2 regions of the Anaerobacillus sp. QJM3NY_17 genome follow, and region 2 is predicted to be linked to the other one. Evidence: riboswitches for the same ligand, from Rfam matches in the RefSeq annotation. Region 2 holds a riboswitch; the other holds the start of a gene.

Region 1 (11,218 bases), 1.1 Mb from region 2:
TGGAGGGTATTGCTCGAGCTTATAACATTGAACTTACATTTTTGGATGAATAACACCTCGACAAACGAAAAGAAAACGGTTAAAATAAGAAAGGACTTATCGTACATACCACGCAAGTTAGAAAAATTTATGATTTAACCATGCAACAGCTATTTTACGGGTATACTGATAAAGAGTGCATGGATAGGGAGGTATTCCAAATGGGGTTAGCAATTATTTTTGCAATCGTTACGTTATTTTGCGTATGGGGCGTATTCCGTTCTCTTCGTGAAAAGAACTTTATGGGCCTTGCCTTTGCAGGATTAACAGTGCTTGTATTCGGCGCCTTTACCGTTGCCACAATGATCGATATACTTTTCGGATCTGGGGGCGGCGGAGGCCACTAAAAAAACAGCCATTTAGGCTGTTTTTTTATTTCGAAGAAAAATGAAAAGAATAATTTTATGAATCTGTCACAGCATAGCAAAACAACCAGTAATCAACTAAATGATGACAGGCACTTATTCTAAGTGCCTGTTTACCGAATCAAGTTTATCATCCATCTTAACCTTTTTATCACGACGATCATCTATACGAAGGTTAGTAGCGACACGCTCTATCCCCGCTTGAAAAGGTGCCTCATGTATGGCATGGACCACCTCGAGAAGATCTGCTATTTCCCCTTCAATAAGAGTGCTCATTGGTGTTAACCTATAAGTAACTCGATCTGAATAAGATTCAAGAATCTTCTGTACCTCAGCTACATATTTGCTGACACTAGGAGTTTCTGTACCAATCGGAATAACCGTAACGTCTACAATTGCCATTATTTATTTCCTCCTTTGACTTCTAATAACTGCATCTTTCGATTATAGAAAAAGCGGTATGTAACTAACGATATAATCATCGCACATATGGAAACGGATGAGAAGATGCTTATCGATATTACAATTTGATATCGTATAGCTTCAATGGGCGAAGCGCCACCTAGAATAAGTCCTGTCATCATACCGGGCAATTGTACAAGACCAATCGTTTTTAATCCATCTACGTTAGGGATCATAGCCGCACGAATTGTTTTCCTTATGATCATTTGAGAAGCTTGTGACGAATTTGCCCCAAGTGACAACGCTGCAAGAATTTTCCCTTTGCTATCATGAAACTCATTTTTCATTCTCTCGAATGCTAGACCTGTTGCAACCATACTATTACCAATAATCATTCCACTCATTGGAATGACTTGTTCTGATTTAAATGGAATGATATCAAAAATAATCCATAGTGAGAGAACAAACACTTCAATCAATATGAGAGAACAAAGAGATAGCAGAAAGGCATAGGGTATACCCTTTCCTCTTTTGGCAGCTTGTAGAGAAGCAATGACCAGCATAACCGCTACCCAAAGACCTATTCCCTGCCAATCACGCATTGAAAACAAAAAAGTAAGAATGTAGCCTATAAAAAATAATTGAACTACCCCACGTAAGGAAGACCAAATCGCGGATTTGCCAATTCCTAGTGAAAATAAATAAGAAAGAGACACGGGGATCATGACAAAGAGAATCATCGTTAATAAAGATAGACTTGATATTTCAGTCATTGGTTATCCTTCCAAAAAGTGCTTTAAAGCATCTGATTTAGGCGATTGAAACAATTTTTTCGTTTCTCCTTGTTCTTCAATCTTCCCTTCATTCATAAAGAGAGTATATGAACCAAGCCTCTTCGCCTGCTTTAGATCATGTGTAATCATTAGAATCGTTTTCCCTTCTTCATTCACAAGTGTATGTAACAATTCTTCCATCCAATCAACTGTACGCATATCAAGCGCACTAGTCACCTCGTCTAATAACAACACCTCAGGATTATTAGCAAGCGTTCTCGCAAATGCCACTCTTTGCTCTTCACCACCAGATAAATTTTCCACATCTTTTGTTAAAAAATCGCGAGGTAATTGAACTTTCTCTAATAGTTGAATGCCCATTTTTTCATTCCATTTCTTTTCTAGAAGCGGTCCAAACTTTAAATTATCTTCAATTGTTCCATTAAATAGGTGAGCCTGTTGAAAGACCATCCCAATATTTCGACGTAGCTTATTGATTGAAAATTCATCTAGCTTCTTTCCTTTAAAGAGAATTTCACCTCTATCAGGATCCTCTAATCGGTTCAGCAACATCAATAAGCTACTTTTTCCAGCGCCTGAAGGGCCGATGATCGTTGTTAATGATCCTTCTAGCATATCAAAATGAATATCTGACACACGTTCATTATTCACATTTTTCACTTCAATTATTTTATTCATGAGACGACCTTTCCTTACTGTAAATTAACACCATTATTCTATCATGCATTGATGACCTATGATACGAAAGTGCCTTTCGTGTATAGCTTATGTATTTTCGACCTTCTCATCCTAAAAGACAACCCCAAATAAAAAACTCTGCGCAGTGCAGAGCTATTGTTTCATTCCACTTATTAGCTTTTGCCTATGCGCAGAGTGGTTCGTAGGTCCAATTCCATTACCTATAGAAAGAGAATTCGCAATGGCTGCTGTAATAAATTCTTTTGCAGTTGAGACCGCCTCTTGTATTGTTCGTCCTTTCGCAAGCTCTGCAGCGATGCAAGCAGAGAAGGTACATCCCGTTCCATGAGTATGTTTTGTATCAATTCGTTTAGACTCATAGTGATAAAAACGTTGGTTCGCATACAAAACATCTATAGAAGTTTCTCCATCCATATGTCCGCCTTTAACAAGGACAGCCTTTGCACCAAAGTCCTGTAATGCTGCTGCAGCTTCTTCCATTTCTCGAACTGAAGTAATTGAGTCGCCACCTAATAACTCCGAAGCTTCAGGAATATTTGGTGTAATAATAGTACCAAGAGGAATGAGTTCTTCCTTCATGGCACGAATCGCCTCTTTTTGAAGGAGTGATGCTCCTCCCTTTGCAATCATAACAGGATCAATCACAAGGTTTGGCACCTGGTATTCTCTTATCTTCTTAGCAACGCCCAAAATAATATCACTAGAGAAAAGCATACCAGTTTTCACAGCATCTGTTCCAATATCCGATAGCACAGCATCTAACTGAGATTGAACCGCTTCTATAGATTGGGGATAAACATTGTGAACCCCTAGAGTATTTTGAGCTGTAAGTGCCGTTATGGCACTCATCCCAAACACTTCACGCTCTTGAAATGTTTTTAAATCGGCCTGAATACCAGCTCCTCCTCCACTATCAGATCCAGCTATCGTAAGTGCTTTACGCATAAAACTCACTCCTTCATTATATAACCTGGAAACGATCAGGTCGAAATTGACCGAGCCCTATTTCACTAACACTTCCATCGATTTCATTTGCTACAATTTTTGCTGTAACAGGACTAAGTAAGATTCCGTTCCGATAATGACCAGTGGCTAAAATAACCTTAGGTTTATGATCTAGCTTTCCGATAATAGGAAAGCCATCTTGAGTAGCAGGTCTTAACCCCGCCCACTTATGAAATGGATTTTTCTGCTGTAAGGCAGGCATCACTTGCTTACTCCATTTCTCAAGTCTTCCTACACCATGTTCTGTAACAGATGTATCAAAACCAGCGATGTCCTCCGAAGCACCAGCAACAACTGATCCATTTGCTTTCGCTACAAGATAGCCTTGACTTGTAAAAATAATGTGATTGAGAGATGGGGCTTCATATGCGCAAATTTGTCCTCGTATTGGATAAATGGGCAACGTCAAACCAAGTGCTTCCTCCCAGTACATAGACCATGCTCCTGCAGCAAGAACAACTCGATCGCTTTCGATCCGTTGACCTTTTACCACAACGTTATTCTCTTCAAACGTCGCCTCTCCCGCATTCTCTATCACCCGAACACCTAACTTGCGACAAGCATCTAAAAGCGCTGAGACGTAGCCAGGAGCATAAATATGTGACTCTTCTGGACACCATAATGCTGCAACAACATCTTGAGAAAGGCCTGGCTCTTTCTCTCTTACTTCGTCAGCATTTAATATTGTAGATTCGACGTTAAACTTACGTTGCCAGGCCTGCTTTGTCTCAAGAGACAGCCGATCAGCCTCATGAAAGATACAATAAAGACTGCCGCTCTCGCTATATTCAAAATCAACATCTGAATTCTGTTTGATTTCTTCCTGCCATTTCGGGAAAAGCTTTAAACTATGTTGGCAAAGCCTGAAAAAATCATCTGGATCTTCTTCAATTTCCGAATAAGGCGCAAGCATGCCTGCAGCTGCACCTGAAGCTTGCCCCCCACACTTATGAGCTTCTACTACAGTCGTTTCATGTCCCCTCGTACGGCATTCATAGGCAATGGAGAGACCAATCACTCCGCCTCCTACAATCGTAATGTTAGCCATGATCGCCCTCCTTCTATTAATTTCGTACTGGACTACTTGCAGTGGCGTACTTCTTTTTAGGAATTCTTCCTGCAACGTAAGACAATCTTCCTGCTCTAATAGCCAACTTAACTGACTCAGCCATCATAACAGGGTTTCTCGCTTTCGCTATGGCTGTATTAAGGAGGACTCCATCTGCCCCAAGCTCCATCGCTTGTGTTACATCAGATGCATGTCCAAGACCCGCATCGACTATGACGGGTACCTTCAGTTGTTCTGTAATTAGTTCAATATTGTATGGATTTAAGATGCCGAGACCAGTTCCAATAGGAGATCCACCTGGCATGACAGCCGCTGCACCTGCTTCTTGTAGTCGATAGCAAAGTGCTGGATCATCAGAAGTATACGGTAAAACAACAAAACCTTCTTTAGCAAGAACCTCTGTAGCTTTCAAAGTTTCCACCGGATCAGGGATTAGCATTTTTTCATCACGACTAACTTCGATTTTTATCCAATCACTTAAGCCAGATGCTTTTGCTAAACGAGCGATGCGAATGGCTTCTTCAGCAGTCGTAGCTCCGGAAGTATTGGGCAAATAGTGAAATGATTGATTCTCGATGTGCTGTAAAATCGCATCTTCATTTGGTGCAGTAAGATTCACTCTTCGAATAGCAAATGTGAGAACTTCTGCTTCAGAAGCTTCAATTGCTTTATTTTGAACATATGGATTTGGATATCTTCCCGTGCCAAGAAACAATCGTGAAGAAAGTTCTTTACCGGCTATTGTTAATTTATCATTCATTCGGTCAACCCCCTCCTACAAAGTGGACAAGTTCGATTTTCATTCCTTCTTTTACTTCTGTATCGATCCATTCCGAGCGATCAATAATTGTTCCATTAACTTCAGTGACAACCAACCCTTCTTGCAAGCCAAAATGAGTAACAACTTCTTTCAATGTTGCCACTTCTAAATCATGCTGCTCTCCATTAACTAGTAATGTCACTTGGGAATCACCTCTTTTTGAATGGATTGAATAAATGCTTCGCACGTGCCTTTAATATCGGCACTACCAACTACTTCACTAATGACACATACTCTAGAAGCACCTGAATGGAGGACGTCCGAAACATTATGCAATTTGATGCCGCCGATGGCTACAAACGGAATAGATATTTCTGCTGCAACTTCTTTGAGATAGTCAGTTGTTACTGGATCAACAACATCGCTTTTGCTATTTGTAGGAAAGACTGGCCCAGCCCCGATGTAATCAGCACCACGCTGCTCTGCTTCACGCGCTTCTTCGATTCGATGTGTGGAGATACCGATGATCTTATTAGGTCCAACAATCTTCCTTGCTACCTCTAAAGGTAAATCATCCTGACCGAGATGAATGCCATCAGCATCAACGGCTAGCGCAATATCAATGTGATCATTCACAATAAAGGGAACTTCATATTTTTGTGTTAGCTCCTTTAATCTCAAAGCTTTTGCTAGTACAACCTTTTTAGAATTCGTCTTATCACGCAATTGAATAATATCAGCACCACCTTGTATCGCTTGCTCCATTACCTCAACTAGGTCTCGATCAGGGTGGAATTCTTCCCCTGTAATGACGTATAATTTAAAATCCTTCATTATTTACCTCCTCTAATACTTTTAACCTTAAGCCTATGTTAATGAGCTTTGTTGATTTTCGGCTCAATTACGCTCTGTGATAACCAATCGCTTCGAGCTAAAAATCGAGAATCAAGAGTATAAGCTACCACCGTAAACGCTTAAAAACGATTAACATAAAACACACTAAAAAACCCCATTCCGCGTAAGGAATGGGGGTAGTAATACGTAATCAATACTGCTACCGACTTCCCTACGCTGGTATCAACCAGATCAGGTTCAAGGGTAAAAGAAATGACGGTTTCTTTTTCTCAGCCTTCCCTTACATGAAGGCACCCCTAGTCTTTGGAATTATGAAATTAAGTTTATTATGACAAAGAAGTGATTAAAAAACAAGCCACTAACCTACATATACAGAGAAGAAAGGAAAATCCCTAACGTATCTTGGTAAATAGTGTTGAAATCAGAAGTAGGCAAAGGACTTTCCCCTTTTCCAATTTCTACGGTAAAACCCGGTCTTCTAAAGTCTTGAATAAACCAATCCTTGTATCCAGCGAAACTATCAACATAGCGAACTGCTCGATAACCGCTCAGTCGCGAAAATTCTCTCACTAAGATTTCTGACTCAGGAGGTTCAAGTCCTTCGAAACCCCAAAAGATCACTTCACCTTGAGAATGAAATGCTAGCGCACGATCAAATTCCTTTCTTCTCGTCAGGTCTGCGATCGCTATTGCTTCTGGCTCTGTAAGCGGTGCTTTTCCCGGGTAATTTCTTGGAGAAGGTTTTGTTGGTTTTCGTTCAGCTTCTATTTCCCATTTAGCAGGATACTGATTGTTTAAATCAACTCCCCTAATGTTCGCCTTCCATCTGTTAAATTGTTCACTTCCATTATTAATTTGATCCGCTAATGAGCGATAAGGTTCTTCTTCAGGTAATCCATTAATGACAAGATCAACGCCATCTGGGTTTACCATGGGTACAAGAGAGAGAGAAGTCGATTCATATAGAGATGGGAGGTAAACACCGCTCAATCTCTGACTATTCGTCAATTCACGAGAATAATCATCTACAAATTTCATAATGAGAGTTGAGGTTAACCATTCATTAGCATGAAATGCTCCATTCATATGAACTTTTTTCTTTCCTGTTCCCACTACTAGTTCTGGGATTGGCTTTTCCATGACAGATTCGCCAATGATTGATCGTTTAATAAATGGATAAACAGCAAGTATTTTTCGAATATCATTAACAAGGGTTTGATAATCGTAATTTTGATTTGGGTTAATGAGTGACCACGTTACACGAATCGGTATATTCACTTTTTCTCCTGGTTGTAACGAAAAAGGATTCGAATCGTTTAGCAAAAGAACACCATCTAGGGGTGTTCCGTACCATCCTGCTATTTTCCATAATGTATCTCCTGGCTTAATGGTATAACTTTTCGTGACAAACCCAGGGATCTGAATTTGTTCTCCGACTATAAGTTGATCAGGATTCTCAAGATTATTACTATCTAATATTAATCGAAGTGGAATTTGAAACACTCGGCTATATTTCCAAAGGCTATCCCCACTCTTCACCCTAATTTTCATGTCATACCCTCCCACATTTCATATCCTTCTTACAATGATATGAAATAATGAGTGATGCATATGCTACATAATTAGGACATATTAGCCTTATTGCTCGCCTCAGAAAAAATTCATTACAATACAATAACCCCACCTAACATCCAAGGTGGGGTTTGCATCTTTCATGCTATTTTTCTATTTCTGTATCCTCTTGTTGCTCATCATGCTTGCCTAAGAAACGTAGAAGGTCTCCATAAACGATTTTATCTGAGTAGGCAAGATCAGTTTTTGCCTTCTCCATGTATGGTTCACAGGCTGATTTATCCGTTTCTTCTCCTGTTTCTTTGTCATAACAGACATTTTTAGTGTATAGATTATTTTCAGTAATGAAGCTTCCATCGCGAAGGATAGTGAAATTATCCTGTTCTTTTGCAAAAAGATCGTTACCAAATTTAATCATATCCTTCGTATCAATACCAAGCAGGTGCATGATCGTCGGCTTCAAATCAATTTGACCACCGACCTGGTCCATCACTTCCCCTTCTTGGCCAGGAATATGAACAACGAGTGGAACTTTTTGAAGTTCCGTGGATTCAAATGGTGTAATTTCTTTGCCTAAGAATTCTCCCATAGCTTTGTTATGGTTCTCAGAAATTCCATAGTGATCACCGTACATGACGAAGATGGAATCTTCATAAAGTCCTTCTTCTTTCATGCGCTCAAAGAATTTCTTTAGAGCTTCATCCTGATATCGAACTGTAGTGAAAAATCTGTTAACAGTTCCATCATCTGAAGTCCACTCTGGAATATATTCATCCTCTGATTCAAGTGTAAAAGGAAAGTGGTTCGTTAATGTAATGTATTTAGCATAGTAAGGTTCCGGTAGCGTTTCTAAATATTTAATGGATTGATCAAAGAAATATTCATCTTTCAATCCCCATCCGATTGAATTATCAGGCGTTACTGTAAAATCGTTAATGTCATAGAACTTATCGTATTTAAGGGAGTCATACATAACGTCACGGTTCCAGAAGCTTTTGTTATTCGCGTGGAAGACAGCATTATAGTATCCATCCTCACTTAATATTTCTGGAGATGCATTGTATTCGTTACCTGAATGGGTAAAGAATACAGCTCCACTTGGGAGTCCATATAATGAATTCTCAAGAATAAATTCGGAGTCAGAAGTTTTACCCTGAGCTGTTTGATGATAGAAATTCGGGAAATAATAACTTTCATCTATAAGATCATTTAAGAAAGGCGTAATTTCTTCTCCATCCACTTCTTCATTCACTACAAAACTCTGTGTGGATTCTAACGATACAAGGATGATGTTTTTCCCTTCTGCTTTACCAAACATTTCAGGATCTGGCTCAACGTGGTTAGCTTTTACATAGTTTTCGATATCTACAATCTCACTGCCATCTGCAAATGCTCGCTGTGCTTTTGCTTTCGACTGAAGAACAGCGTCATAAACGTGGTAGTTATAAGTACCAATATATTTTATGAGCATTTCACGATCAAACGTACGAGTTAAGAGCTGCGGGCGTTCTGTTTCTGCAAGCCCAACATTAACAGCAAAAAGAGCTATAGCACTAGCAAATACAATAGCAATTTCTTTCTTCTTAACCGTGTACGCCTTCGTTTTTCTTACGAAAAGGAAAACTGACAGAATAATGATATCTACAAAGAGCAAGAAATCAAAACCGCTTACAAGTTCAGCAATACTATTTCCGAGCTCTCCCATATTATTCGTTTGAAACAACAATGGTATTGTTATAAAATCAGTAAATTCACGGTAGTATACGACGTTTGCAAATAGAATAAATGAGCCAATAAAATTAATGACCAATAGTACTCTGTTGCGATACTTTGGTGAGGCAAATAGGGCAAAACCGAGGAATAGCAATACAGAACTAAGTGGGTTTAGCAGTAAAATAAACCCTTCCATTTTATTTTCAGGTTCAATGTTGAAAGCAAATTCATACACCAAATACGTTTTTAACCACAGCATAAAGGCTACGATTAGGAAAAAAGAATACTTATTTTGTAGCTTTTTCATGTTTTCTTAGTACCTCCTTAGTTGAATATAAGGAAAAGCTACCATTACTTTCTACGACCATACATAATCGCAATGATAGTATGTTTTCGAAATTTAATCAACTAACTTTTGTCCTTATTTTAGTATTTCTTTCACAATTATTTTGATTCTGAGCAGCCTGTCTGTTAGTAATAACGAATGAAAAGGACAAAAAGTTTCATTTGGGCAATTTTTTTACATAAAAAAAGAAAAGATCGAACTTAACTGATCTCTTCTTCCCTTGTTATAGCAGGCTGAAACATGAAAAACTAGGACTATTTCATCAATTTCGTTTTTACGAGCCACGCTCCTCCTATTACGCCAGCATCATTGCCGAGTGTGGCAATTGCAAAATCCGCACCTTCTCTAACTCTTGGCAATGCATATTTTTCAAATTGTTTTTTTAAGGGGGTTAGAAGTACATCTCCTGCTTTTGATACGCCCCCACCTATTACAATTTTAGAAGGATTCAAGGAATTAGCCAGGTTTGCAATCGCAAGTCCTAGATGGAAAGTTACATTATTCACTACTTCAACAGCATATGGATCCTCGGCATCAGCGCCTTCAAAAATATCACGAGAAGTAATTTCATTCTTTTCTTGATAAATATGATATAGGACACTGTCCTGATGTGACATAAGTTTTTCCATCGCAATACGAACAACACCAGTCGCTGATGCTACTGTTTCAAGGCAGCCTGTTTTGCCACAATTGCATTGCGCTCCACCATCAGGGATGGATGTAATATGACCTATTTCCCCCGCCATGCCATTCGTTCCATGAATGATTGTTCCATTCGTAATAACGCCTCCGCCTACTCCAGTCCCAAGCGTGACGCATAGCAAATCACGTGCTCCATCACCTGCGCCACGCCACATTTCACCAAGAGCAGCAATGTTCGCATCGTTATCAATAATAACTGGTAACCCTGTTTCAACTTCAAGCTTGTCTTTTAAAGGAAAGTCTCGCCATCCAATGTTTACTGCGTGGTAAATAAATCCTGAATCCATTTCAATGAAACCTGGAGCTCCCATACCGATACCAGAAAACTTCTTTCTGCTAACGTTCATTTCTTCCATCTTATCATCAATAGCACGAGCTATATGAGTTGTGATATGACGACCAGCTTCCGATTTATCAGTAGGAATTTCCCATTTACTAATAATTTCACCATAAAAATCTAGGAATGAAAGCTTGATGGTTGTTCCACCTAAATCAACACCAATGAGCCATTTTTCTTCTTTCATCTTAATCCACCTTTCGCAAGTAACACTTTATTTCAGAGGAAAACCTTTCTTTTCAAGAAATTTCTTCATATACGTTCGAACAGGGGTCGCTAATTTATGTGCCATCATAGAAGTCCATCCTGCTGATCGTTGACCTCCCGTTCGATTCGTGTAATAACCTGAAATAACTTCATCATATTCGTTTAATCCTTTTTTAAATGCATTTGCATCCTGCTCATATTCATCAATATGATAGATGTTATTTAAGGGCAATCGTGGTTTTACATCTGGATCCTGATCGGGATATCCAACACAAAGACCAAATAAAGGAATAACAAATTGAGGAAGATTCAATACTTCACTCACTTTATCAAGGTCGTTCCGAATGCCACCA
Region 2 (11,218 bases):
AGAATCATGGCTACGATGTCCATTCCTCCGGTGGAAGCCCCCCATTTTAATGTAAAACCGATACCAATTGCTGCAATGACTCCGCCAAACACTGCATTTAGCAGGATATCTTCTGAAAGAGCCTGTACTGGAATGATTTCAAGGAAAAAGGTAGTAGCTCCAACACTGATAATACTATACAATGTAAAAGACTTACCCACTTTCTTCCATCCCAGTATAGCTACAGGGATATTTAGTAACATAAGTAAAATACCCGTTGAGATTGAAATTGGCGTATAATCACTTAGTACGCTAGAAATCAGCTGTGCGATACCAGTAAAACCACTAGCATATACATTGGCAGGGATAAGAAATAAGTTCAGAGAAACTGCACCAAGGATCGCACCTAAGAGAATCACAATAATTTTTTTTACTTCTTCCAATAAGAACACCTTCTTTTTTGAAACAGAGATTTAACTCGTTTGCAGAATATAAGTAGAGACTGATCCAATTGACAATATTCACTTTCAGGATCCGATCTTTATAAGTGACGATTAGGTAAAGCCACATCTACTAAGCCATGTATATCTAATCAAACTATCTAATCTACGTCAACTGTTTTCTATTCAACCCCATCAATAGGATTGATTTCCTCTTTGCTAATGGGATAAACTTGATTATAACAAACATTCATTTACATACCGACTTAAAAATGAAGAAGGGACGATCGTCCATGACAGTTAAAATCATTACAGATAGCGCCTCGGATTTGCCAGAGGATCTCGTACGAAAGCACGACATCGACATCATGCCACTAATGGTCATTATCGGAGATCAGGAGTATTATGATCGTGAAGAGATCCAAGCAAAAGAGTTATACAAGACCTTGCGAGAAGGTACAATGGCCAAAACGTCGCAAATTCCTCCAGCACGGATACGAGAGACATTTGCGAAATACGCTAAAATGGGTCAGCCTTTTATTTATATTGCGCTATCATCTGGTATTTCAGGTACATACCAATCAGCTGCCATCATTAAAAATGAAGTACAGGAAGAATACCCTGACGTACAAATGGAGGTCATTGATTCCAAAGCCGCTTCTCTCGGCTACGGACTCATGGCGATCCACGCTGCTGAGCTTGCTGAAAAAGGTGAAGGATTTGAGCGAATATTAGAAAGCTTAAACAGCAAGTACTTAACGCACATGGAACACATTTTCACAGTAGACGACCTGGAGTTCCTTCAGCGCGGCGGTCGCGTCAGCAAAGCCTCGGCCTTCTTTGGTGGAATGTTAAAAATCAAACCAGTGCTCCACGTTGAAGACGGGAAACTTGTTCCGATTGAAAAAATTCGTGGGAAAAACAAAGTCACAAAGCGTATGGTTGAGATCATGCAGGAACGCGGCGTTAATCTTCAGTCCCAATTAATCGGCATTTCACATGGAGATGACCTGGAAAGCGCTGAAAAATTAAAAAGTGCGATTCAAGAGACATATGGAAGTGAGCACTTTGTCATTCATGAAGTAGGCGCTACGATTGGGTCTCACTCAGGACCAGGAACACTTGCTTTGTTTTTCTTAAATAAATAACTTCCTTTTACATAGGATGTCGCGTAATCGCGTACTCTATTATTGTGCATGGAAATCCTGACACCAAGGGAGGACATAACGTGTCATCAACAAAAGATAATAATAAAAAAGCAGTTGATCATAATGCTAAACGAATGTTGAAAAACAAGTTAAAAGAAGAAAACCGTGAAGGCGGGAAACACCAGTATTCTAAGGATACTGACCACTTGTAGAAATCAAGCATTGAAAAGAAACCGGCTAAACAGCCGGTTTCTTAATTTCTAACATCTGTTATATTAAAGTAAGGAAATGTTGCGCCTACCCAAAATGCAACCGAAAAACCTACCATAATGTAGAGTATAAAATATGCATCAACTCTAGAGAAGGTCTGTTTATAATAATAAGTTCGTTCCTTATTATTAAACTGCTTCGCTTCCATGGCAACTGCAATGCGATGAGCTCTACGAATACTTTGAGAAAGCAATGGCACCGCATAAAGTGTCACAGACTGCATGATTCGAGCGAACCCTTTTTTCTTTTTTATACCTCTAATAAGTAATGCGGCTCTTAACTGTTGGAATTCCTCCATCATAACAGGAAGAATACGAACAGCCGCCATAAAGCTATAGGCAAACCGAGGCGGTACTTTAAGCTGTTGAACGAGGGAATAGAAGAGAAATACTGGCCTCGTTGTCAAAGCGAATAGAAGTCCGAGCAAGGCGAAATTTAAAGCTCGAAACCCGATGTGAAGACCTCGGAAGAAGCTCTCTTCTGTAATATGAACGATTCCCCACTTCCACCAAGTTGTTGTCCCTTGACCAAAGAACATCATACTAGAAGCACTAGAGAAAAATAATAACAAAAATGGAATCATTAAGATCGCTAGTATTTTCTTCTGATGTCCTGTTGCAAACAAGACAAGAATGAGCGGAACCACTGTTACATTGCTAATCAAATTTGGATTGTGAACGAACAAAAGAAGGATAAATAATGCTAAAATGAACACCAATTTTAAAGCAGGATTTAAACGATGAAGCCATGTTTCTTTATATTGTAGAGTCCACTGCATGATGCTCCCTCTCTTCCCTTCTCAGAAGATCTCGATCAGCGGTTAGCTTACCCTCTTCAATGATCCACTCTCTCGTCCCATAATTTTGAACAATCTTCTCATCATGCGTCACCATGATAATGAGCATTCCCTTTGACCTTAACTGTTCAAATAAAGCTAGCAACTTAAACGTATTACTTGCATCCTGACCAAATGTTGGTTCGTCTAACAAAAGGATCGGTTGAGTACCAAACATGGCCGTTCCTACGCTTAACCTTCTTTTTTGACCCGTAGAAAGCTGGTACGGATGAAGAGTTCGCACTTGCTTAAGATCATATGCTTCAAGCCACTGCCCTACTTTTTGATCTACTTCCGCGTCTTCCATCATTTCAAGGGAATAAGCAAGTTCATCATAGACAGAATTCGTGACAAATTGAAATTCTGGATTTTGAAAAACAAAAGCTAGCTGCTCACGGGAAGCTTTGATCGATTTTAATTCCTGATTCTTTACTCTCTTTTTCCCAGTCGTTTTCATCACGTTCATTAAACTTAAAAGAAAGGAGCTTTTACCTGCTCCATTCTTTCCGGTAACCACAATCCATTCTCCTTCATGAGCTGATCCATTATGCACTTCAATTTTTGGGATTTTGCCTCGATACCCTTTTAACTGTTTAATCTCAAGAATTTCTTCCCCTTTAACATACGGTGCAGGAAGTTTTTTTTCATTTGTATGTTCTTCCCATACGCCCGGATACCAGATCCCATATTCCTTCATCTTATGTTTATAAAAGGAGAAGACACTTTGTGGGTCAGCATCTGCAATAATCCTTCCCTCTGAATCAAAAAGGACGATGCGATCAACAAAATCAATTACTTCATCAATCTTATGCTCAACGATAATCATTGTTTGTGTAGCATTAAGTTGTTTAATTGTTTTCCATACGTCAGAGGTACCTGCAGGATCAAGTAACGCGGTCGGTTCATCCAAAAAGATTACATCTGGCTCAAGTGCAAGCATGGAGGCAATGGCTAGTCGCTGTTTCATCCCTTGTGAAAGTGAACTAATCTCAATATGCGGATCCTTAAAGGAAAGACCTACCTTTTCAAGATAATGACGAATTAACCCTTCCATTTCAGGTTGCGGGACAGCACGATTTTCCAATACGAATGCCATCTCTTCATCCACATATGGCATGCAAAACTGAGAATCAGGATCTTGAAATACAACGCCTGAAGATGCTGGTATACTTTTGGCGTCTGCCTTCATAGGCACTGGAACGGCATTTGGAATTAAACCAGATAATATCTGAAGAAGAGTTGATTTACCACAACCGCTCGGACCAAGAAATAAGACCTTTTCCCCTTCTGCAATCTCAAGAGATAACCGATTAAATAGCAGTGTGTCCGCTCCCGCATATTTTACACGAAGGTTTGATACACCTACTTTCATATAACCACTCCTTACTGATCTAACGCCTTATAATCCTCATCACTTGCTGGTCTAACTAAGCTAGTAACACCCGTTTTCTCTAGAGCCTCTACAAGGAAATAAGCAAGTAGTCCAGCTAATAGAAAACCACCTATTAACCTAGCACCAATGAGAAGAAGTAAATTCCATAGAGCAAGATCCATCACATACCCATAGGCAGCATCCATGACAATGGAACCTACTGCAGCAGCAATCCCTCCAAGCGCCGCAACAAATGCGGTGTATCGTTTATAGCCAAATAAGGCAAACATTAATTCCGTTCCTAATCCTTGAACAATTCCATATAGAAGAACAGATAATCCATATTCAGAACCAACAAGAAATTCACCAGAAGCTGCAGCCGTTTCTGCAAGTAGTGCCACACCGGGCTTACGAAGAAGAAGCACTGCTACTGTACCCGCAATAAACCACATCCCGTAAATCACATCACCAATATGGAGACCAAATGGTTTAAAGATGTTATAGACCGGTCCCCACAGTTTATAAATAATCCCAAAAACAAGGGCAATCACGATCGTAATCAAAATGTCCGAAAGCTTTAGTCGTTTCATACTCGCTCACCTTTTTGGAGGGAGACAGGCCACTCTTCTACTTGATAAGCCATTTCCCAGAAACCATATTCCAACTGACAGCTAAGAATGAAATAGTCCTTGATTCGCTTTAATTCTCTTTCAGGTGCCGTCTCAGCCCACTGATCGAGGATTTTTCTTAGTTGATCCGTCACTGGTTCCATTGACTTCTCTCCGTAAAACGTAATCCAATCATAAAAAGGATGATCTTCTTTAGGATTAACCTCTTCCATTAAACGCTGACCAATCTCCAGGTATGTCCATGGGCATGGCAGAAGGGCTGCAACGATTTCTCCGAGCGTACCTGAATGAGCAGCGTCAAGCATATGCCTCGTATAATGATGTGCCGTCGGGGCGAGGGGATAGCCTTGCAGCTCTTCATAAGTGACGCCTGCAGCTCGACACAAATTATTATGAGGATGAACCTCACTATGGAGTACAAATGATATTTGTTCAGTGAAAAGTGCCATCTCTTCTCGGTTTTCACATTTTGATAGCGCAATGCCATAGATTCGAACAAATGTATTCAAATATTCAAAGTCCTGCTTTACATAGTGAACAAGCTGTTCCTTCTCTAACTTTCCCTCCGCAATTCCTCTCACAAATGGATGGTTAAAAATCGCTTCAAAAATTGGTGCTGCTTCCTCTCTTAACTGTTCAGTAAATGACATAAAAAAACTCCTCTCCGCTTTTCATCCAACTGATGAAGAGGAAAGGAGCTTGAATGCCGTTGTTCCGTCATTTTTGGAGATTTAGAAATACTTGTAAGCATTCCTTACTTCTACACGTTTAGGAAATCAAAACGTATAAAAGCCGCTCCAAAAATGGAGCGGCTGCGGTGGCATCCGTCTCCACTTTCCTCCGCTGGCGCTAACCAGATCAGGTTCAAAGGGTCCAGGACATCCTGTCTCAGTCATATAAATGACTCCCCTAGTGGATATATAAAAAGCTTTTTTGAATGTTAGTTTGATAACTATTAAGCTACTCTTCTTTCACACCTTTGTCAACCATTACTGGAAGTTCAATTACAAAAGTTGTTTGTTCTGGATTTGATCGCACTGAAATCACACCTTCGTGCTTTTCAATAATTTGCTTGCAAACAGACAATCCAAGACCTGTTCCGAGTTTTTTTGTACTAATGAACGGTTGAAAGATACTTTCAACAAGATGCGATGAAATTTGCCGGCCATTATTGGAGATTTCAATCGTAATCCGTCCATGGTTTTCTTTTGCTCTCAGCTCAATTTTTCGATGATCGATTTTATTTTCATTTAACTCTTCAATCGAGTTAATCATAATATTAAGAATGACTTGTTTAATTTGTTCTTCTACACCGAACAGTGGAATGTCTGGAGTAATGGCTGTTTCCACTTCTATATTTGATTCTAGTAGTCTTGGATAAAGAATTTCAATGGTATATCTTAATAATCCACTTAAATTTAATGATAGAGGACGATCGTCGCTCCCACGCATTTTTGATAAGAAAAGAAATTGACTTACCTTCTCTTCTAGACTTTTCATTTCGCTATTGAGGATTTCGAAATAGTGTTTCTCGATCGAGTTATTAGCATCACTATCATCTTCTAATAATTTCAAAAATCCTTTAATGGAGGTAAGAGGATTGCGAAATTCATGAGCAAAGCTCGCACCTAGCTGACCAAGAATGGTTAAACGATCACTATGCATTTCCTGTATAAACTTATTTTTATCATGAATGATATTATCTTTCACCTTCGTGTATTCCGTTACTGAATGATACGAATAGGCATTAAAGTAATTATTAATGATTTGAAGACCTTTCGAAAGTTCGTCTCTATCAAATGATGATTCGTTTAAGACAGAGATCACAACCGATCTCCCAAAATTAATATTCGCAATAAACTCTCCAATATTAACATTTGCTTCAATTCGCTCATTGGCAATTTTCTTAGTTAATGTCATAATCCAACTTTCATCCTGAAGGCGAATATAACGAGAGATAAGTTCAACCGTTCGTTTCCCATTCTTAATGATTTCTTCATAATAAGGATCCTCTTGAGAAATTTTTGCGCCAAGCAGCCACTTTTCTACAATTTCGGGCTGACTTTGTTCCAAAAACGACGCAAACCGTTCTTCAAATTCAGATTCTCTTAAATCAAAATTCATACCTCTCGCCTCACAAACTACATTATAGGTTTGTTTCATTTTATCATGTAATGCAAATGTCATCATTATATTCTCAGACTTTAGGTTTAGAAATTCTCCCGATTGGCAATTCCTTACATATATAATTTGAAAGGAGTTATCCCATGCGACCAGATTTTAGACAGACGGATGGACAACCAGCACAACATCAAAATCATCAGCCAGGATCTCAGCAAGAAATGGATCCAAAGCCCATAATGGATGACCAAGATTATAAAGGATCAGGAAAATTAACGAATAAAGTCGCACTCATCACTGGAGGAGATAGTGGGATAGGCGAAGCCGTTGCGATTGCTTATGCAAAAGAAGGAGCAAAAATCGCCATTGTTTATCTTGACGAACATGAAGATGCGGAACATACGAAACAAAAAATCGAAGAGATCGGAAGCGAATGTTTATTGTTGCCGGGAGACATTGGGAGTAAAAGCTTTGCTTACGATGTGATTAAACAGGTGATTGATCATTTCGGACAGCTCGATATTTTAATTAATAATGCAGCAGAACAGCACCCCCAACAGGGAATAGAAGAAATTAGTGCAGAACAGCTCGAAAAAACATTCCGAACCAACGTTTTTGCCATGTTTCACCTAACGAAAGCCGCTCTTCCCCATCTTAAAAAAGGAAGTGCAATCATTAACACATCCTCTGTAACCGCATATGAAGGCAATGATCAGCTGATCGATTACTCTAGTACAAAAGGTGCAATCACAACGTTCACAAGGAGTCTCGCAAAGTCGCTCGTTGGAAAAGGTATTCGTGTCAACAGCGTTGCACCTGGTCCTATTTGGACACCGCTTATCCCTTCCACCTTCTCAGCAGAAAAAGTGAAAAACTTTGGAACGAATACACCAATGGGAAGACCGGGTCAGCCAGAAGAATTAGCTGCGGCGTACGTCCTTCTTGGTTCTGATGGATCTTCTTATATGACCGGTCAAACGATTCATATAAATGGTGGACAGTTTTTAACATCTTAAAACCTCCTTTGGGAGGTTTTTTTATATTATTCACTCTATAAAAAAATGATTTTTAAGATTCAATTGGACAAGAGTTTATACGTCTTTTTACTGTATTCATATAGTATAGTGAATACAATTTTAGACTATATTTGAACACGTATGTTCAATAGGGGTTGTCATTATGGCTTTTACCAATCGATACTCCACCCGAACGTGTGGAGCCATGACATTTACAGGAAATACTTTAGGATTAAGTCAGTTACTAAATGCTAACCAGGCTGGAACTCAAGGAAGTATCGGAGCATTTATTACAACCGATACATCACTTCAAGTGCCAACTTTTCCACCAGGAACCACTCTGGATTATACTTTAAATAACTCAGAGGCTAATCTAGTATTACCAGCTGGAAGCTCCGTTTTATATGCTGAATTAATCTGGGGAGGAAATTATCTTTCAGTAAACGAAGACATTACATCTGATATTGATAATTCTGTTACGTTCACGAACCCAAGCGGGACTGATTTCACAATTAGTCCCGACCCAACTACTAGTAATGAGCCAACATTTACCATCGGAGGAAATACTCGAGGATTTTACATGCGCTCCAATGATGTTACATCAATCGTTCAAGCAGCTGGCGCTGGTACATACACCGTAGGCGGGGTACCAGGACTAGTCGATCCTCTTCAAGCTTCCACAGCTGATACGAACCATGCAGGATGGACACTCGCCGTTGTTTATGCGAATAGTACATTACCAAACCGATCTTTGAATTTATTTGTCGGTGCGGATGGGATTGTTATTAACCCTTTAAATCCTGCAATTGATATCGGGATTTCAGGGTTTATGACGCCTCCCTCAGGTACTGTAGATGCCCGTTTACTCATCTCAGCTCAAGAAGGGGACGCAAATATAGGAGGAGATCAAGCTCTTTTTGGGCCTGATGCAGGTACATTAACCCTTCTCTCAGGACCAAATAACCCAGTAGGAAACTTTTTTGGCTCTCAAATTAATGATGATTCGGGAAATCTTGATACGAGTGGTACATTTGGTAACCGGAACCAGGATCCTTTTACATTAACGAATATTGTTGCTGGAAGACAGGGATGGGATATTACAAACGTCAGTGGGTCTGGCCTATTACCGAACAACCAATCCACGGCTGTTTTCCGCTTCACGTCATCAGGTGATGCTTATATGCCAAATGCACTAGGCGTTCAAATTGATGAGGGGGATGCCATTTTAGATATCGTGAAAACCGTTGATAAGCCATTTTCCACCTATCGTGACGTGCTTTCGTATACGATCACCATTACAAATAATGGCGTTGTTCCCGCTATTAACGTAATCTTTACTGATTACCTTCCAGCTTGCACCCAATTTATTGAGAACAGTTTGTATATTGATGGTGTGCAATATCCGGGTAGTAATCCCCAATATGGTATTGACCTCGATGATATTGATGTTGGTGATACCGTTACAATTTTCTTCCAGATTGTTGTGAAACGGTGTAACTGTTTTGTTCTTAATGTAGCCGAAGTCGAGTTTAGCTGTGGGAAAATCGCTACTAGTAACCAGGCCATATCTACTGTATGTTAATTTAATCCTATATTAAAAAGGATCCCGTGCTAATCACGCGATCCTTTTTCTATTAGCTATTGACCGCCTTTGGGCTAATTTATGATCTGTGATGACCAATTGCATTGAGCCAAAAATAATATGATCTAGCAAGTTTCTTATTAAATATAGTCGATTATTCTACTCTCATAATTGTTAGAGAAGCCCCTACGCCAGAATCTAGTATAATTAAGGTAGCCACTCCAAATAGTTGCAGTGAAATAACATCTCCAGCTAATAAAGAAACTATGGCTTCTGCGCTAAATTTAGTAGATGCTACCGTCGGAGAAATAACAGTTTGTGGTAACTCCACTCCATTTACGACTATTCTAGAATTAATGATAGAAGCAGCTTCTGGATTAATATGATACGAAAGACGATATCTTCCATCTTCTTGGACTGTAAAGAAAGTATTAGTGCCATCGACAGTTATCGTTAGTGGCAAACTTTGTGAATCCGGCAAACTTAAATCCGTCCCTAAAATATCGGTATTTATATTAGCATTCGAAGTATTAGCGGCAAATCCGGACGTTGAAGTCACTGACGGTCCCTCTGGTCCTACTGGGCCTTCTGGACCTTCTGGACCTGGAGGCCCTGGAATTCCCTGTGCTCCTTGTCTAGGAAATGCACCTCCTGCATAACTTCCACCACATCCTGAACATCCCATATTCTCACCCCATTTAAATAAATTCACTTACTAATAGTAAACGTTGGAGTAATGTAAATTGGAACGGCAAGTGACTGCTTGTTCAAAGTTTTATTTTTTCATTACTTAAATTCAACCTTTTAACACCCTTCTCAAAAAATCTCCAAAATAAATAGCCACCTTCGTGGCTATTTCATACTCTCATTCTGGTTAATTGTCCTAACTGTCCAGCGCTCCACAACCTGGTGTGGTACACAAACACGTTTGTTTCCTGACTCAGGATCACTAATTTTCTCTAGCAAACAGTTCACAGCCTGATAACCTAGTTGAAAAATATTAATATCAACAGAAGTAAGCGGCGGACTAGCATATTCAGCGAGCATCACATTATTGAAACTAATGACGGAAACATCTTCAGGAACAGAAAGACCCATCTCATCTAGCTTGCTCATGATACCAAGGGCCATAAGATCATCTGCAACAACAAGCGCGGTTGGAGGATTTTCTAACGAAAATAATGCCATTACCGCTTCCTGTCCGCCTTCTTTTAGAAACTCCACATGAACAACATAATCGTCTTGGAGTGGGATTTCCGCTTCCTGTAGGGCTTTTTCATAACCGTGTAACCGCTCCACGGTTACGACTAGATCTAAATTCCCTCCAACAAATGCGATCCGTTCATGACCTTTGCCGATAAAATGCTCGGTTACATCTTTTGCCGCGCTATAGTTATCATTATCGACATGAGTGATTGAATCTGGATTCACTAGCGGCTTCCCAATAACGGTAAACGGAAAATTTTGTTCCTGTAAAAACGTCATGATTTTATCGTCGATTCTTGAATAAAGCATTACTATACCGTCCACTCTACGCCCGTGAACCATCCCCATTACGCCTTCTAGCATTTCTTCTTCTGTTGCCCCAGTGGACATATATAAGGTATATTCTTTTTCATGAGCCTTCGTACTAATCCCCCGAAGAACCTCTGGAAAGAATGGGTTCTGTAATACTTTATCTGCTGAACTAGGCATGACAAGGCCAATCGTTTGTGTACTCCGGTTCGCTAGACTTCTTGCATTATAGTTAGGATGGTAGCCAAGCTCTTCCATCGCCTCTCTTACACGACGTTTCGTTTGCTCACTAATTCGTGGATTATTTGCGA

Evidence for each region. Region 2 has a riboswitch for thiamine pyrophosphate ahead of tenA (thiaminase II). Riboswitches for the same ligand answer to the same signal wherever they lie in the genome.
Region 1: another riboswitch for thiamine pyrophosphate. It lies ahead of thiE (thiamine phosphate synthase); the one in region 2 lies ahead of tenA (thiaminase II).

The regions. Positions count from the first base shown of each region.
Region 1 is NZ_CM149685.1:2,722,253-2,733,470, forward strand. It holds gene AC0VYV_RS14285 (hypothetical protein) at 1-53, shown strand, start outside; gene AC0VYV_RS14290 (DUF2759 domain-containing protein) at 201-386, shown strand; gene AC0VYV_RS14295 (MTH1187 family thiamine-binding protein) at 501-806, opposite strand; gene AC0VYV_RS14300 (ABC transporter permease) at 806-1,579, opposite strand; gene AC0VYV_RS14305 (ATP-binding cassette domain-containing protein) at 1,583-2,278, opposite strand; gene thiD (bifunctional hydroxymethylpyrimidine kinase/phosphomethylpyrimidine kinase) at 2,432-3,244, opposite strand; gene thiO (glycine oxidase ThiO) at 3,261-4,352, opposite strand; gene AC0VYV_RS14320 (thiazole synthase) at 4,369-5,133, opposite strand; gene thiS (sulfur carrier protein ThiS) at 5,138-5,335, opposite strand; gene thiE (thiamine phosphate synthase) at 5,332-5,967, opposite strand; TPP riboswitch at 6,180-6,296, opposite strand; gene AC0VYV_RS14335 (M14 family metallopeptidase) at 6,352-7,539, opposite strand; gene AC0VYV_RS14340 (LTA synthase family protein) at 7,706-9,580, opposite strand; gene AC0VYV_RS14345 (ROK family glucokinase) at 9,874-10,845, opposite strand; gene nfsA (oxygen-insensitive NADPH nitroreductase) at 10,873-11,218, opposite strand, start outside.
Region 2 is NZ_CM149685.1:1,579,680-1,590,897, reverse strand. It holds gene AC0VYV_RS08510 (YitT family protein) at 1-431, opposite strand, end outside; gene AC0VYV_RS08505 (DegV family protein) at 713-1,567, shown strand; gene AC0VYV_RS08500 (DUF3941 domain-containing protein) at 1,648-1,779, shown strand; gene AC0VYV_RS08495 (energy-coupling factor transporter transmembrane component T family protein) at 1,821-2,615, opposite strand; gene AC0VYV_RS08490 (ABC transporter ATP-binding protein) at 2,593-4,044, opposite strand; gene AC0VYV_RS08485 (ECF transporter S component) at 4,056-4,634, opposite strand; gene tenA (thiaminase II) at 4,631-5,323, opposite strand; TPP riboswitch at 5,492-5,594, opposite strand; gene AC0VYV_RS08475 (histidine kinase N-terminal domain-containing protein) at 5,634-6,797, opposite strand; gene AC0VYV_RS08470 (SDR family oxidoreductase) at 6,941-7,810, shown strand; partial or broken gene AC0VYV_RS08465 (hypothetical protein) at 7,974-8,429, shown strand; gene AC0VYV_RS08460 (DUF11 domain-containing protein) at 8,640-9,392, shown strand; gene AC0VYV_RS08455 (BclA C-terminal domain-containing protein) at 9,547-10,077, opposite strand; gene AC0VYV_RS08450 (LacI family DNA-binding transcriptional regulator) at 10,245-11,218, opposite strand, start outside.